3 regions of the Sphingobium amiense genome follow, and region 1 is predicted to be linked to each of the others. Evidence: predicted binding sites of a transcription regulator. Region 1 holds the regulator's gene; each other region holds the start of a gene.

Region 1 (5,094 bases):
TGTTCGGGCAGCCGCCGATGGCGCGTCCGCTGTTCACGCAGGTGGCCGGAGAGGTGCGGTCCGTTCAGGCCGTTCCCGCGCAGGCCATGGTGCGGGCGATGATCCGCCCGATCGCCCGGCCCGATCTTCCCGCGACGATCCGCGTCAATATCGCGGAGGTGGACGTGCCCGCAGGGCTGGGGGCAGGCGCGGTCATCCGGTTTCGCTCGCGGCTCATGCCGCCCGCCCAGCCGAGCCTGCCGGGCGGTTATGATTTCGCGCTGCGCGCCTATTTCCTGGGCATCGGGGCCACCGGCAAGGCGCTGAAGCCTGTCGAAGTCCTGAAAGCCTCGAATGCGCCGCCGGGCCTTCGGGCACGACTGTTCAGCCATATTCTCAGCCGGGTCGACGGACCGGCGGAGGGCATTGCGGCGGCGCTGGCGACCGGGGATCAGGGCGCGATTGCCGATGCCGATGCCGAAGCGATGCGGCGCAGCGGTCTGGCGCATCTCCTTTCCATCAGCGGGCTGCATGTCACGGCGCTGATCGGCGCGGTGATTTTCCTGCTGATGCGCGTGCTGGCGCTCAGCCGCCGGGCAGCGCTCGACTGGCCGCTCATGATGATCGCGGGGGCGGGGGGCGCGCTTGCGGGGATCGGCTATACGCTGCTGACCGGCGCGGAAGTGCCCACGGTGCGATCCTGCGTCGCGGCGCTGCTGGTGCTGGGCGGGCTGGCGATGGGGCGCGACGCGATCACGCTGCGGCTGGTGGCGGCAGGCGCGATCGTGGTGCTGGTCTTCTGGCCCGAAGCCCTTGTCGGTCCCAGTTTCCAGATGAGTTTCATGGCGGTGACGGCGCTGGTGGCGCTGGGCGAGCATCGGCGCTTCCGTGCCTTTGCGACGGCGCGGGACGAGCGCCGCTGGAGGAAGGCCGCGCGGCTGCTCGCCGTGACGCTGGCGACGGGGTTCGCGGTCGAGCTGGCGCTGATGCCGATTGCGCTGTTTCATTTTCACAAGGCGGGGCTGCTGGGCGCGTTCGCCAATATCGTCGCCATTCCGCTGACCACCTTCGTCGTCATGCCTCTGGAAGCGGCTGCGCTGCTGATGGACAGCGTCGGCGCGGGCGCGCCTTTCTGGTGGCTGACGCGGCAGGCGCTCGACCTGTTGCTGGCCATCGCGCATGGTGTGGCGGGCAGTCCGATGGCGACGATGCTGGCCCCGACGACGAGCGCCGCGGCATTCGGAATTGCGATGACGGGCCTGCTGTGGATGCTGTTGTGGCGGGGGCGGATGCGCTGGTGGGGGGCGCCGCCCCTTGTCGTGGCGATGGCTCTGGCGCTGCTCGCGCCCGCCCCGGACCTGCTCGTCACGGGGGACGGGCGGCATGTGGCGGTGCGTACCGCCGATGGCATGGCGATCCTGCGCGACCGGGCGGGGGATTATGTGCGGGACAGTTTTTCCGAAAGCGCCGGGTTCGATGGCGCGCTTTCAGCGCTGGCGGATCATCCCGCCGCCCGATGCTCGGACGATCTGTGCGCCATGCACCTGACCGGCGGCGGGCGAAAGTGGCGGCTCCTCTTCACGCGCAGCAAGGTCCGGATCGACCGCGATCCTTTCGAGAAGCAATGTGCCGACGCCGACATCATCGTCAGCGACCGCCGCCTGCCGCGCTGGTGCCGCCCCCGCTGGCTGAAGGCCGACAGCCGCCTGCTGCGGCGCACCGGCGGCCTGTCGATCGACCTGCGAAGCGGCGAAGTTCACACCGTTCTCCAGCCCGGCGACGCGCACCCGTGGATCGCGCCCGCCGCAGGCTGGCCGCGCCCTCAGTTATATCGGCGCAGCAGGCCAGCGAGCTTGCCCTGAATGCGCACCTGCCGGGGATCGTAGATCTGCGGTTCATAGGCGGCGTTGGCGGGATCGAGCCGGACGCGCGATCCGTCGCGGCGGAAATATTTGAGCGTCGCTTCGCTTTCGTCGATCAGTGCCACGACGATCTGCCCCTCGCGCGCGACGTCGGTGCGCTGGATCAGGGCGAAGTCGCCGTCGAGGATGCCCGCCTCCATCATCGAATCGCCCGACACTTCGAGCGCATAATGATCGCCCGCACCCAGCAGGGCGGCAGGCACGGACAGCATATTCTGCCCCTCCATCGCCTCGATGGGAACGCCCGCCGCGATCCGGCCGTGCAGCGGGATTTCGATCACGTCATTGGCAGCGACGGGAAGGGCGGGGGATGCCTTCGCCTTCGGGGCGATGGACGGCACCGGCGTGCGATGCATGGCGTCGGGGAGCTTGAGCACTTCGAGCGCACGGGCACGATTGGGCAGGCGGCGGATGAAACCGCGTTCCTCCAGCGCGTTGATGAGGCGGTGAATGCCCGACTTGGACCGCAGGTCGAGCGCGTCCTTCATCTCCTCGAAAGAGGGCGAGACGCCGCCTTCTTCCAGTCGGGTCTGGATGAAACTCAGCAATTCCTGCTGCTTCGGCGTCAACATCGCATCGGTCCTCCGTGGAACGTATGAGGAACGCATAGGAAACACATGGAGGTTCGTCAAGCGGCAAACCGTGTGGCGAGCCGCATGGAACGGAAGGATCAGCACGGCGTTCGTGCGGGGAAGCCGACGACGATCGGTGCAGGAGAGAATGCATGCCCGATACCCGCCCTGACCTCCGCCACAATCCGCCGGTGCGGGTCAGGGAGCGGGATGTTCGCCGCCTGCGGCCGCTCGACCGGCAGATGGGCGACGAGCAGCGTCACAATTCCCCTCCGGGCGAGCAGCAGTTCCGCTAGGCCAGAAGATTCACAGCGGCAGAATCGACACGATGTCGCCCGGTGCGGCAGGTGGGCTGCCAGCGGCGCGGACAATCAGGCAGTCGGCGAGCGAAAGGGCGGCCGTGGCCGCGCTGTCCTGCGATGTGACAGAGACGACGCCGCCGGCACCCCGATAGGCTCTCAGATAGTCGTCACGCTCCCCGACCTGCGGCAATGCGGAGGCGAGGCGTGCCTGAGCGGTGCGGGGGAGCGGGTCCGCCGCCCCGCTCATGTGGCGCACGAGCGGCAGCAGGAAGAGCGTGGCGGTGACGAAGGCCGATACCGGATTGCCGGGCAGGCCCAGGAACAGCGCATTCCCCATCCGTCCGGCCATCAGCGGCTTACCGGGGCGCATCCGGATCTTCCAGAAGTCGAGCGCGCCGCCCGCTTTATCGAAGGCGGGGCGGACGAGGTCGTGATCGCCGACCGACGCGCCCCCGGTCGAAACGATGATGTCAGCGTCCTTCGCGCGTTCGAAGGCGGTGGCGAGCGCCGGAAGGTCATCGGCGACGATGCCGATGTCGACGATGTCGCAGGGCGGCCCCGCCAGCATGGCCGCCAGCATCGGCGCGTTCGACGAAGGCAGCGACCCCGGCGGAACGGGCGCGCCCGGCGGGACGAGTTCATTGCCCGTCGACAGGATCGCGACGGTCAGGCGGCGGCGCACGGGCAGGCGATCATGCCCGGCGAGCACGGCGACGGCGATCTGGGCGGCTCCGATTGCAGCGCCGGACTTCAACAGAATATCGCCGGTCGCGAAGTCGGATGCGGCCTTGCGGACATGCTGGCCTTTGGCAAGAGGGTCGGGGGAGGCGGCGATGTGGTCGCCGTCGCGCCGGGCATTCTCCTGAATGAGGATCGCGTCCGCGCCGTCGGGCAGGGGCGCGCCGGTGAAGATGCGGCAGGCTTCTCCCGGCGCGAGAGGAAGGGGGAGCGGGCCGCCCGCCGCGCTTTCCTGCGCCACGCGCCAGCGGCCGGGATGCTCCGACGCGCGCACGGCATAGCCGTCCATCGCCGAAAGCGCCGCCCAGGGCTGATCGCGCAGCGCCCGCACGTCCCGCGCCAGCCATCGGCCGACCGCCTGTGCGACAGGCACGCCTTCTTCCGCCAGCGACTGGGCCAGAGCGAAGAGGCGCGCCTGCGCTTCCGCCACCGGCAGCAGGCTCATGCGCCGCGCTTCCAGTCGCCGGACCGGCCGCCGCTTTTGGCTTCAAGCCGGATGTCGCCGATGACCATCGCCTTATCCAGCGCTTTCGCCATGTCATAAATGGTCAGCAGCGTGGCGGAGGCAGCGGTCAGCGCTTCCATCTCTACGCCCGTCTGCCCCGCCGTGCGGGCGGTGGCGACGACCCTGACGCCATCGTCGAGCAGGTCAAAGTCAACGGTCACGCTGCTGAGCGCGATGGGATGGCACAGCGGGATGAGATCGGCGGTGCGCTTGGCCGCCATGATGCCCGCGACGCGCGCGACGGCGAGGACATCGCCTTTCTTGACGAGGCCGTCGCGGATGGCCTGCGACGCCGTGGCGCTCATGGCGATGCGGCCCGAAGCGACCGCCTCGCGCGCGGTCACGGCCTTGGCCGACACATCGACCATGCGGGCCGCGCCGTCCTCGTCCAGATGGGTGAGGCCGCCGGTCATGCGCCGGTCAGCAGCGCGCGGGTCGCCGCTTCGACATCGGCCTGCCGCATCAGCGTTTCGCCGACGAGGAAGCAGCGCACGCCATGATCCGCCATCGCGGTCAGATCGGCATGGCCGGTCAGGCCGCTTTCGGCGACGAAGGTGCAGCCTTCCGGCGCTTTCCCGACGAGTTCATAGGTGCGGGCGAAGTCCACGCTGAAGTCGCGCAGGTCGCGGTTGTTGACGCCGATGAGGCGGGAGCGCAGCGCAAGGGCGCGGTTCAGTTCCGCTTCGTCATGCACTTCGACCAGCGCGTCCATGCCAAGGCCGAGCGCGGCGTCCTCTATCTCCGCCATCTGGCGGTCGTCCAGCGCGGCGACGATGATGAGGATCGCGTCCGCGCCCAGCGCCCGGCTTTCGAGCACCTGCCAGGGATCGACGATGAAATCCTTGCGCAGCACCGGCAGGGCGCAGGCGGCGCGGGCGGCGACCAGATAATCGTCATGGCCCTGAAAATAGGGTTCGTCGGTGAGGACCGACAGGCAGGCCGCGCCGCCCGCGGCATAGGCGGCGGCGTGGGCCGGGGGATCGAAGTCGGGGCGGATCAGGCCTTTGGACGGGCTGGCCTTCTTGACTTCGGCGATGAGGCCGAAGCCGTCCTGCGCCGCCCGGTCGAGCGCGCGG
Region 2 (5,094 bases), 1.9 Mb from region 1:
ATCGGGCGGGGAAAGGCCGAGGGCGTAGACCGACACGAGCCGCGCGGGAATGTCGCGCGAGCGGATGAGCGCGGCGGTCAGATGGGCATAGTCGCGGCATACGCCCTGCCGGGCGAGGAAGGTGTCGGCGGCGGTCGTCGCGCCCGTTGAGCTGCCCGAGACATAGGAGAGGTGGGTGCGGACCCAGTCGACCAGCGCCTGCACCAGCGCGCCGCCGTCCAGACCGCCGAACTGGGCGGAGGCGAAGCTGACGAAGCGGTCCGCCTCGCAATAGCGGCTGGGCCAGATAAAGGGCAGGACGTCTTCGGGCAGGCTGGGGAGAGGGCTGCGCGACAGGCGGGTCAGATCGACCGGGGGGCGGACGACATCGACGACCGAGCGGTAGCGGCTCAGCATCCGGCCGGTGCCGGTGCGGGTCCAGGTGCGGCGGCCGATGCCGCTGCCGCCGAACCTGTTGGTCAGCGGGCCTGCATTGTCGATGACATGGGTCTGCTCGACGATCTGCTGGTCCGGCAGGGCGGCGGCCTCGACCGCGAGCAGCACCTCGGTCGGTTCGGGAAACTCATAGTCGAGGATCGCTTCGATCGCGACGCGCATGAAGGGGGTGTCCGCTATGTCAGAGGGGTGCCGAATCGGGTGGCGCAGTCAGCATCGGGGGGCGGCGGCGCGCTGGCAAGGGGCAAGCGTCCGCACGCTTAGCTTCGCATATTTCCCGCATCTTTTGTTCTTTCGTTGCGCTGGCGCGATCCTATCGGAAACATGGTCCGTGCCGCACTCATGACGATAAAAGGCCCGCGGCATGAAGGACATGCGGCGGGCCTTTTCGGAATGTGATGCGCAAGGCGGGCGGAAACCCGATGCCCCTTGCCGGATGATCCGTCCGGCGCGGGGCGACGGGCCTATTCGCCATCATCCTCCGCATCGGGTCCGGTCATCATGCCTTCGGCGACTTCCTCGGTCTTGCCCCGGATCGCCTTTTCGAGCCTGTCGGCCATTTCGGGATGCTCGCGCAGGAAGGTCTTGGCGTTTTCCCGCCCCTGCCCGATGCGAACCGAATCGTAGGAGAACCACGCGCCCGACTTTTCGACCATGCCGGCCTTCACGCCGATGTCGAGCAGTTCGCCGATCTTGGAAATGCCCTCGCCATACATGATGTCGAATTCGACCTGCTTGAAGGGCGGAGCAACCTTGTTCTTGACGACTTTCACGCGGGTCGTGTTGCCCACGATGTCGTCGCGATCCTTGATCTGGCCGGTGCGGCGGATGTCGAGGCGGACCGACGCGTAGAATTTGAGCGCGTTGCCGCCGGTCGTGGTTTCCGGATTGCCATACATCACGCCGATCTTCATGCGCACCTGGTTGATGAAGATCACCATGCATTTGGAACGCGAGATGGAGCCGGTAAGCTTGCGCAGCGCCTGGCTCATGAGGCGCGCCTGAAGGCCGACATGGCTGTCGCCCATCTCGCCCTCGATCTCCGCGCGGGGGACCAGAGCGGCGACCGAGTCGACCACCAGCACGTCGATGGCGTTGGAGCGCACCAGCGTGTCGACGATCTCCAGCGCCTGCTCGCCGGTATCGGGCTGCGACACGATCAGTTCGTCGATGTCGACGCCCAGCTTCTTGGCATAAGCGGGGTCGAGCGCATGTTCGGCGTCCACGAAGGCTGCGGTGCCGCCATTTTTCTGCGCTTCGGCGATGGCGTGAAGCGCGAGCGTCGTCTTGCCCGAGCTTTCCGGGCCGTAGACTTCGATGATCCGCCCCTTGGGCAGGCCGCCGATGCCGAGCGCGATGTCGAGGCCGAGCGAGCCGGTGGAAATCGCCTCGATCTCCATCTTCTCGCGGCTGCCCAGCTTCATCGCGCTGCCCTTGCCGAAGGCGCGGTCGATCTGCGCCAGGGCCGCATCCAGTGCTTTCTGTCTGTCCATGTTTCCCGTCTTCTTGGAATCGATGAGTGAGAGCAGTGCAGTCATCGGCCGGTCCTTATGTCAGGCGGGCGTGCGATTCGCCGCGTCGTGCCGATGATGTATCCTTTTTGTTCTACCGGAACAAGAGGGGAACGGAAATTTCCTATTTCCCCGTCCCGCCCGTTGCTTACTGGCCCAGAATCTTCTCCAGCGCGCGTTCCACAGCGCCGATGGTGAAGGGCTTGGCCAGCGTCGGGCGATCCGCATGGCTGGCGGGCAGATCGTCCGCCATGCCGCCGGTCGCGAAGACGAAGGGGATCGCCTTTTCCGCGAGGATGTCCGCCACCGGCCAGCTTTTTTCGCCCTGGAGATTGCAGTCGATGAGCGCCGCGTCGAACCCGCCTTCGCGCGCATGGGCGCAGGCTTCGTCGACGCTCGCCGCCAGCCCATGCAGGCGATAGCCGAGCGCGTCGAGATAATCTTCCAGCATCATGCCGATCATCGCTTCATCCTCGACGATCAAAATGCTCTTCCCGTCCGCCATGCCGTGCCTGTTCCTTGTTTAACAGTCGAATCGCTAGCGGATCGCGGCACGCTTGCACAGTGCCATGATGGCATCGGCGCGCAGAAGCCGTCCTATTCGGCGACGACAGGCGCGCCCATGGCGTCGCGCGCCGCCTCCGCCAACTGGCTGACGGAAAAGGGCTTGGGCAGGAAGGCGACATTGGCGATGTCGATCGACTTGCGCAGTTGCTCCTCGGCATAGCCCGACATGAAGAGCACGGGGAGGTCTGGATGCGTCTGCCGCGCCTTCGCCACCATCGACGGGCCGTCCATATTGGGCATCACCACGTCGGAGATGAGGAGGTCGATCGCCTCCCCGCCGTGCAGCACTTCCAGCCCCTGTTCGCCGTCATTGGCGGTCAGCACCTTGTAACCCTGCCGCGTCAGCGCGCGTTCGGCGACGGCGCGGACCATGTCCTCGTCCTCCACCAGCAGGATGGTGCCGGTGCCCCATGTCTCCGCACGGCGCGAGGGCGCGGGCGCGACGGCGGGCGCTTCGGCATCGGCGCCGGTGTAGACGGGCAGGTAGATGACGAAGCTCGCGCCCCGGCCCAGATCGGATTCGGCGAAGATATAGCCGCCCGACTGTTTGACGATGCCGTAAACGGTGGAAAGGCCAAGGCCGGTGCCTTTCCCCAGTTCCTTCGTCGTGAAGAACGGCTCGAATATCTTGGCGAGGATGTCGGGCGGGATGCCAAGGCCGGTGTCGGACACGCGCAGCGCGGTATAGTCCCCGGCGGGCAGGATCTGCTGGCGCATTTCACGCACCTTGATCGCGGGGACGGCATAGGTCTGGATGTTGAGCGTGCCGCCTTCGGGCATGGCGTCGCGCGCGTTGACCGCGAGGTTGACGATCACCTGTTCCAGCTGGCCGGGGTCGGCGCGCACGGGGCCGAGATTGCGGCCATGGGTGACTTCGAGCCGCACATTTTCGCCGAGCAGGCGGTTGAGCAGGTTGGACACGTCGGCGACGATGTCGGGCAATTGCAGGGTCTGCGGGCGGAGCGTCTGCTGGCGCGAGAAGGCGAGGAGCTGGCGGGTGAGACCGGCGGCGCGGTTGCTGTTGGACTTGACCTGCTGAATATCGTCATAGTCGCTGTCGCCGGGCGTATGGCGCATCAGCATCAGGTCGCAATGGCCGATGATCGCGGTCAGGATGTTGTTGAAGTCATGCGCGACGCCGCCCGCAAGCTGGCCGATGGCCTGCATCTTGGTCGCCTGCGCCACCTGCCGCTTGAGCTTGCTTTCCTCGCTATTGTCCTTGAGGGAAAGGAGCACCGCCGCTTCGCCGAGGCCGCGCACGCCCGCGAGGCTGAGCGCGATGGGATCGTCGGGATTGTCGCGCATCCGGACCGCGATGTCGCCGGACATCTGCGGCCCCACGGCGAAACGGCGCACCGCGTCGGCGACCGCCGCCTGATCTTCCCTGACGACGAGGTCGCCGGGATAGCTCGGCTTTTCGCCCGGCTTGATCCCGGCGGCGCGGGCGAAGGCGTTGTTGACGAAGAGGATGCGCCCGTCCCGGTCCGCCATCGCCAGGCCGAAGGGGAGGAGCGAGAGGAGGGTTTCGATGTAGGAGAGCGCGGAAGTGCCCCCGCCCCCGCCCGGCTCGTCGATGAGGAGGAGGAGCATCGGACCGTCCTGCGCCGACGATTGCATGCCGTTGGGCTGGGCCGCGCGCTTGAGCGGAACCTGAAGCAGGCGGAGCGGCAGGCCGCCCTGCTCTTCGCGCGCGAGGAAAAGGCGGCCCTTGTCATCGACGCGCATCTGGGCGGCGAAGTCGCGTCCGGTGATGTTGGCGTCGATGCGTCCGGCCGCGCGCAGCAGGAAGGCGCCGTTGGCGGCGCGGATGCGCCCTTCCCCGCCGATCATCGCCGCCATGATGCCCGCTTCGCCCAGTTGCCGCCCCGCTTCTCCGGTCAGGAAACGGTGGACATCGTCGAGCGCGCTCGGCTGGCGGACGGGGGTGAAGCGCCAGAGAAGATAATCTTCGGTGCGGCCCGTGCGCGCGGCGTCCACGTCGAGGCGGAGCGCGCCCTGCACCATGCCTTCGTGCACCGCTTCGCCATCGCGCCACGCGGAGCGGGCGACGGCGGAGAGTGCTTCGGTCAGGGCCGGGTCGGCGGTGACGCCGGGCGGGGCGGGATAGCCGGGGAACCATTCGCCGTAGAGGTCGCTGGCGCAGACCAGCCGCCCGGTGCGGTCGGTGACGGCGATCGCCATGCTGGACGCATCGGCGGCGGCGCGGGCGACGGTCCAGTCGGGCGTCGCGTCGGGCGAAAGTTCGGCGGCGGGAAAGAGATGGCGATACCAGACCATCAGCGCGGCGGCGGTCAGGATCGTCGCGCCGAACCCGGCGGCAAGCGGCAGGCTGCCCGCGGCATAGAGGACGAGGCCCGCCGATGTGAGCGCCGCCGCCAGCAGCAGCGGCAGCGCGAGGCGGGATCGCGGCGCGACCGCCCAGGCTTCTTCACCCCGTTTCAAACCCATAAGCCGCAAACCACCCGGAGCCGGACAGCGCCTGCGCTCAGACGCTCGCCTTCCCCAATGCGCTGCTTTGGTGGACCTTGCCAATCCTCAATTTGCGCGCCTGCCATTTGCGGCCCATGCGGTGACGCCAGAA
Region 3 (5,094 bases), 350 kb from region 1:
GCGAAGCCCAAGCTCACCATGCTGCCGCTGCTGATCCTCGCCATCTGCAAGACGCTGCCCGACTTCCCGATGATCAACGCCCGCTATGACGACGAAGCGGGCGTCGTCACCCGCTCGGGCGCGGTCCATCTCGGCATGGCGACGCAGACCGACGCGGGCCTCATGGTGCCGGTGATCCGCAACGCGGAAAGCCGCAACATCTGGCAACTGGCGAGCGAAATCGTCCGCCTCGCCGACGCCGCCCGCACCGGCAAGGCCAAGTCCGACGAACTGTCGGGTTCGACCCTGACGATCACCTCGCTCGGCCCGCTCGGCGGCATCGCGACGACGCCGGTCATCAACCGCCCCGAAGTCGCCATCATCGGCCCCAACAAGGTGATCGAACGCCCCGTGTTCCGCGACGGCCAGGTGGTCGCCGCAAAGCTCATGAACCTGTCGATCAGTTGCGACCACCGGGTCGTTGACGGCTGGGATGCCGCCAGTTACGTCCAGGCTCTCAAGCGGCTGCTCGAAACGCCGGCGCTGCTGTTCGTCGACGGTTGAGGGCACCGTCGCGTGGGGGGAGGACAGAGCGGTTGACCCAGAACCATCCCCTGCGCGGGCAACTGACCGAGGAAATGCACGCGCGGCGTCTGGCCCATATCCAGGCGCCGTGCGAAATCACCCAGTTGCTCGCCGTCTATTCCGAGGGCGAGCAGCAGGCGGTGCGCCAGCATGCGCTGAAGATCGCGGGCCAGAGCGGGGAAGCCCGCACCGATCTCAACCATCTCACCGCCTCCATCGCCGGGTTCGAATTCACATGGGAATGCCATGCGGAATTTGCGACCTACACCTTCATCCGCTCGCTCGACGCGACGGATGAGCAGGGCGGCTTCACGCCCCTTCCCCCCGACTGGATGGCGGATCTTCCCGCCGCGATCCTGCGCGGAACGCAATTGCGGCTGCTGTCCGCCTCCGATCCCGAACCCACGACATTGCTGGAGGATTTCCATCCCGGCGACCTCGTGACCTGCGACGTGTTCGACCGGGCGGCGACGATCTGGGCCGACTTCCGGCTGCACGATACGGGCTTTGGCAAATTGCTCGTCAAGGATCGCAACCTGTCGGGCGGCGACGCCACCCGGCTGGTCCAGTGGATTCAGGAACTGGGCAATTACCGCAAGATGGCCCTGCTCGGCCTGCCGCTCGCCAAGGAAATGAACGGCCGGCTCAAGCGGCTGGAGGATGAATTCGGCAAGCTCGTCAACGCCATCGCCCTGCCCGACCGGCAGAGCGATGCGGAGCTGTTCCACGAACTGTCCTGCCTGACTGCGGAGCTGAACCGGCTCGAATCCGACGCCAGTTTCCGTATGAGCGCCACCATGGCCTATGCCCAGATCGTGCATGACCGGCTCCAGTCCCTGCGCGAAAGCCGCATCGCCGGGCACCAGACCCTGTCCGAATTTACCGAACGCCGCTTCATGCCCGCGATCCGCACCTGCCAGTCCTTCATGAACCGGGTGCAGCAGGTGTCGCGCCGCGCGGATTCCGCCAGCGGCCTGATGCGCACCAGCATCGACGTGGTGCTGCGCAGCCAGACGCGCGACCTGCTCGCCTCTATGGATCACCGCTCCAACCTGCAACTGCGGCTGCAACAGGCGGTGGAGGGTCTCTCCGTCGCCGCCATCACCTATTATATGGCGGCGCTCCTGCATTATGAGCTGGACGCGCTCCACCATGTCGCGCCCTGGTTCAACCCGACGATCGTCCTCGCCGCCGCCATCCCGGTGCTGATTGCAGTAATCTGGCGCGTCGTCCGGTCGAAAAAACATCCGCTGACCTGACCGGTCCGCGCCGTCGGGCGCACAAACGGAAAAGGGACCGCCGCATGTCCGCGACGGCCCCCTGCTGTTTTTCCGATGCGCCGGATCAGTTGCCGACGACCGCGCGCGGCTCCACGGGCCGGGCCTCGGCATAGCGCTCGCCACTGTCGGCGCGGGCGATGGCCGCCTTCATGCCCGGCTGGACATGGGCGATGGCCTTGCTCCGGCACGCGGTATAGGCGGAAAGGTCGGTGCTCATGCAGACCCGGCTGGCGGCGCGGGCGATCCGGCTGCGCAGCACCGCCTGCTGATCGGCCTTGGACAGGTCGAGGTCGCCGTGGCGGACCTCCATGGTGCGGCCGTTGGACACGAAATCCTCGGCGGAAGCCGCGCCCGCGCCCAGCGCCAGAGTGGCGGAAGCAGCGGCGACGGCGGCGATCTTGAACGAAGCGAACATGGCAATCTCCTCTTGAACCTTTTGAAACCGGCGCGCCGCCAAGGGGGGCTGCGCGGAACGGCGCCGGTGCGGCCGGGGGAGCGCCCTTTAAGGGTCTTGGGGGAAGCGCTCCTTCCCGTCCGCCCTTTCGATCTAGCCGCCCCGCCCGGCGCGCGCGCGCCCGCTTCGACCCGGATGCGACAGGCGTCGGCGAAGCGACAAAGCGCCTGTCTGACCGGACGAACGGCACGACGAACGACATGGCCCGCGCCACCGGCGACATGGAGAAAGCATTAAAGCCGTAAGGGAATGCGCGAATCGAAACGACCGGTGCGATACGCGAAAACGCCCCCGGCGCAAGGGAAGGCCGGGGGCGTATCCAGGCGCTGTCGGGCACACCGGATCGCGAAAATCTCTCAGAGGACAGGACGGCGCTCAACCGGGTGAACCGTCGATGAACGCGCCCTCGCGCCGTCCCGTCCGATGCCCCCACTCTATCGCCGCCTTCCCCCGCCGCAGCCTCCCATCGACGATCCGCGCCACCATTCAGGCAGGCGTCATATCGAAAGGACGAACAACGTCATGGAGAGGACGAACGACATGGCGGCCTTCGCGCGACGATGAAACCTTTGCGCGGGCCACCGGGTTGACGCTCCATCGAACGAAGGAGATTTTTTATGGCTCTGTCCAGACTGGCAAAGTTCGCTACCGCCATCGCCGCCCTTGCGGCAGCCAGCGGCCCGGCCCTCGCCCATTCGTGGGGCGACGCCGGCTATCAGCAGGCGCGCTACCAGCAGGCGCGTTATGACGGCGACCGTCGTGATTGGGAACGCCGCCGCGAATGGGAGCGCCGCCGCGAGCGTGAGGCGCGCCACGACCGCGAAGCCCGCCGCGACTGGAATCGCGGCCGCTATGCCGACCGTCGCGACTGGAACAACCGCCGTGGCGATGTGCGTGGCCGCGACTGCGTGACCAAATATGACAAATATACCGGCCGCTGGAACCAGCGCTGCTACTGATCCCGTGAGAATGGGATGATGCGAAGGCCCGGTCCGGCATTTTTACGCCGGGCCGGGCCTTTGTCTTTCCGGCCATCTTTCGCGTGGCGGCGCGGCTTCCTATCTTCCGCTCTGGATTCCCGTCAGGAACGAAGATAGAACATCGCCCCATGAGCCTTACCCATATCCAGAAGCAGAGCTTTAGCGAATGCTGACCCATATACAGAAGCAGAGCGGCAGCGAATGCTGACCCACATAAGCGTCCGCGGCGCGCGCGAGCATAATCTCAAGGGCGTGGACGTCGATCTGCCCCGCGACTCCCTCGTCGTCATCACCGGCCTGTCAGGCTCCGGCAAATCCAGCCTCGCCTTCGACACCATCTATGCCGAAGGGCAGCGCCGCTATGTGGAGTCGCTCTCCGCCTATGCGCGCCAGTTCCTTGAGATGATGCAGAAGCCCGATGTCGAGCATATCGAGGGTCTTTCCCCCGCCATCTCTATCGAGCAGAAGACGACCAGCCGCAATCCGCGCTCGACCGTGGCGACCGTCACCGAAATCTACGACTATATGCGCCTCCTCTGGGCGCGCGTCGGCATCCCCTACAGCCCCGTCACCGGCGAGCCGATCAGCGCCCAGACGGTCAGCCAGATGGTCGACCGCGTGATGCTGTTGCCGGAAGGCACGCGCTTCTACCTGCTCGCCCCCGTGGTGCGCGGGCGGAAAGGCGAATATCGCAAGGAACTCGCCGAATGGCAGAAGGCGGGCTACACCCGCGTGCGCATCGACGGCGAAATGTACCTCATTGAGGACGCCCCCGCCCTCGACAAGAAATACAAGCATGACATCGAAGTCGTGGTCGACCGCCTCGCCGTCGATCCCGACATGGGCACCCGCCTCGCCGACAGTTTCGAACAGGCGCTGAAACTGGCGGACGGCCTCGCCTATGTCGATCTGGCGGACGGCACGCTGGCGGAGGTTCAGAAAAACCAATCTCCCTTCGCTTCGAGCGAAGTCGAGAAGCCTTTGGAGCAGCGTGTCTCGACTGCGCTCGACACGAACGGCGGCGGTGAAAAGGGCAAGATGAAAAACGCCTCCATCCCGGCCAACCGCATCGTCTTCTCCGAAAAATTCGCCTGCCCCGTCAGCGGCTTCACCATCGCCGAGATCGAGCCGCGCCTCTTCTCCTTCAACGCGCCGCAGGGCGCCTGCCCCGCCTGCGACGGCCTTGGCGAGCGGCAGGAGTTCGACCCCGAACTGGTCGTCCCCAACGAAGCCCTCTCCCTCAAGAAGGGCGCGGTCGTCCCCTGGGCCAAATCCAACCCGCCCTCGCCTTATTATATGCAGGTGCTGGGCAGCCTCGCCCGCGAATATGGTTTCTCGCTCGACACTCCGTGGCAGGAACTCCCCGGCGAGGTGCAGCTCATCATCCTCCACGGCACCGGCGGCAGGCCCGTGACCCTGCGCTTTCAGGACGGGCGCAAAAGCTATGAGGTGAAGAAGCCGTTCGAGGGCGTCATCGGCAACCTCAACCGCCGCCTGCTCCAGACCGACAGCGCGTGGATGCGTGAGGAACTCTCCAAATATCAGCGCGCCCAGCCCTGCGAAACCTGCCACGGCGCTCGCCTCAAGCCCGAAGCGCTCGCGGTGAAGATCGCGGGCGAGGACATCTCCATTTCCACCCGCCGCTCGGTGGTGGACGCGCTCGGCTTCTTCTCCACCCTGCCCGCGCAACTCAACGACCAGCAGAACCAGATCGCCCGCGCCATCCTGAAAGAGATCGTCGAGCGCCTCGGCTTCCTCAACAATGTCGGCCTCGACTATCTGAACCTCGACCGCACCAGCGGCACCCTGTCGGGCG

Evidence for each region. Region 1 encodes LexA, which represses DNA repair genes until DNA is damaged. Its sites were predicted from a motif close to GTTCCNCNCTTGTTCT; they were not measured.
Region 2: a site for LexA is predicted at 2,046-2,061, ahead of recA (recombinase RecA). Genes of this name have one in related genera too.
Region 3: a site for LexA is predicted at 3,383-3,398, ahead of uvrA (excinuclease ABC subunit UvrA). Genes of this name have one in related genera too.

Annotation. Positions count from the first base shown of each region.
Region 1 covers NZ_AP018664.1:1,555,954-1,561,047, reverse strand. Annotated here, with positions in the region: gene SAMIE_RS07490 (ComEC/Rec2 family competence protein) at 1-1,841, shown strand, start outside; gene lexA (transcriptional repressor LexA) at 1,802-2,473, opposite strand; gene SAMIE_RS23330 (hypothetical protein) at 2,626-2,769, shown strand; gene SAMIE_RS07480 (molybdopterin molybdotransferase MoeA) at 2,780-3,958, opposite strand; gene moaC (cyclic pyranopterin monophosphate synthase MoaC) at 3,955-4,431, opposite strand; gene trpC (indole-3-glycerol phosphate synthase TrpC) at 4,428-5,094, opposite strand, start outside.
Region 2 covers NZ_AP018664.1:3,887,613-3,892,706, reverse strand. Annotated here, with positions in the region: gene SAMIE_RS18755 (transglutaminase-like domain-containing protein) at 1-597, opposite strand, end outside; gene recA (recombinase RecA) at 900-1,973, opposite strand; gene SAMIE_RS18745 (response regulator) at 2,095-2,451, opposite strand; gene SAMIE_RS18740 (hybrid sensor histidine kinase/response regulator) at 2,544-4,961, opposite strand; gene SAMIE_RS18735 (DUF2062 domain-containing protein) at 4,999-5,094, opposite strand, start outside.
Region 3 covers NZ_AP018664.1:1,906,670-1,911,763, forward strand. Annotated here, with positions in the region: gene SAMIE_RS09185 (dihydrolipoamide acetyltransferase family protein) at 1-543, shown strand, start outside; gene SAMIE_RS09190 (DUF3422 domain-containing protein) at 576-1,823, shown strand; gene SAMIE_RS09195 (UrcA family protein) at 1,909-2,259, opposite strand; gene SAMIE_RS09200 (hypothetical protein) at 2,916-3,257, shown strand; gene uvrA (excinuclease ABC subunit UvrA) at 3,480-5,094, shown strand, end outside.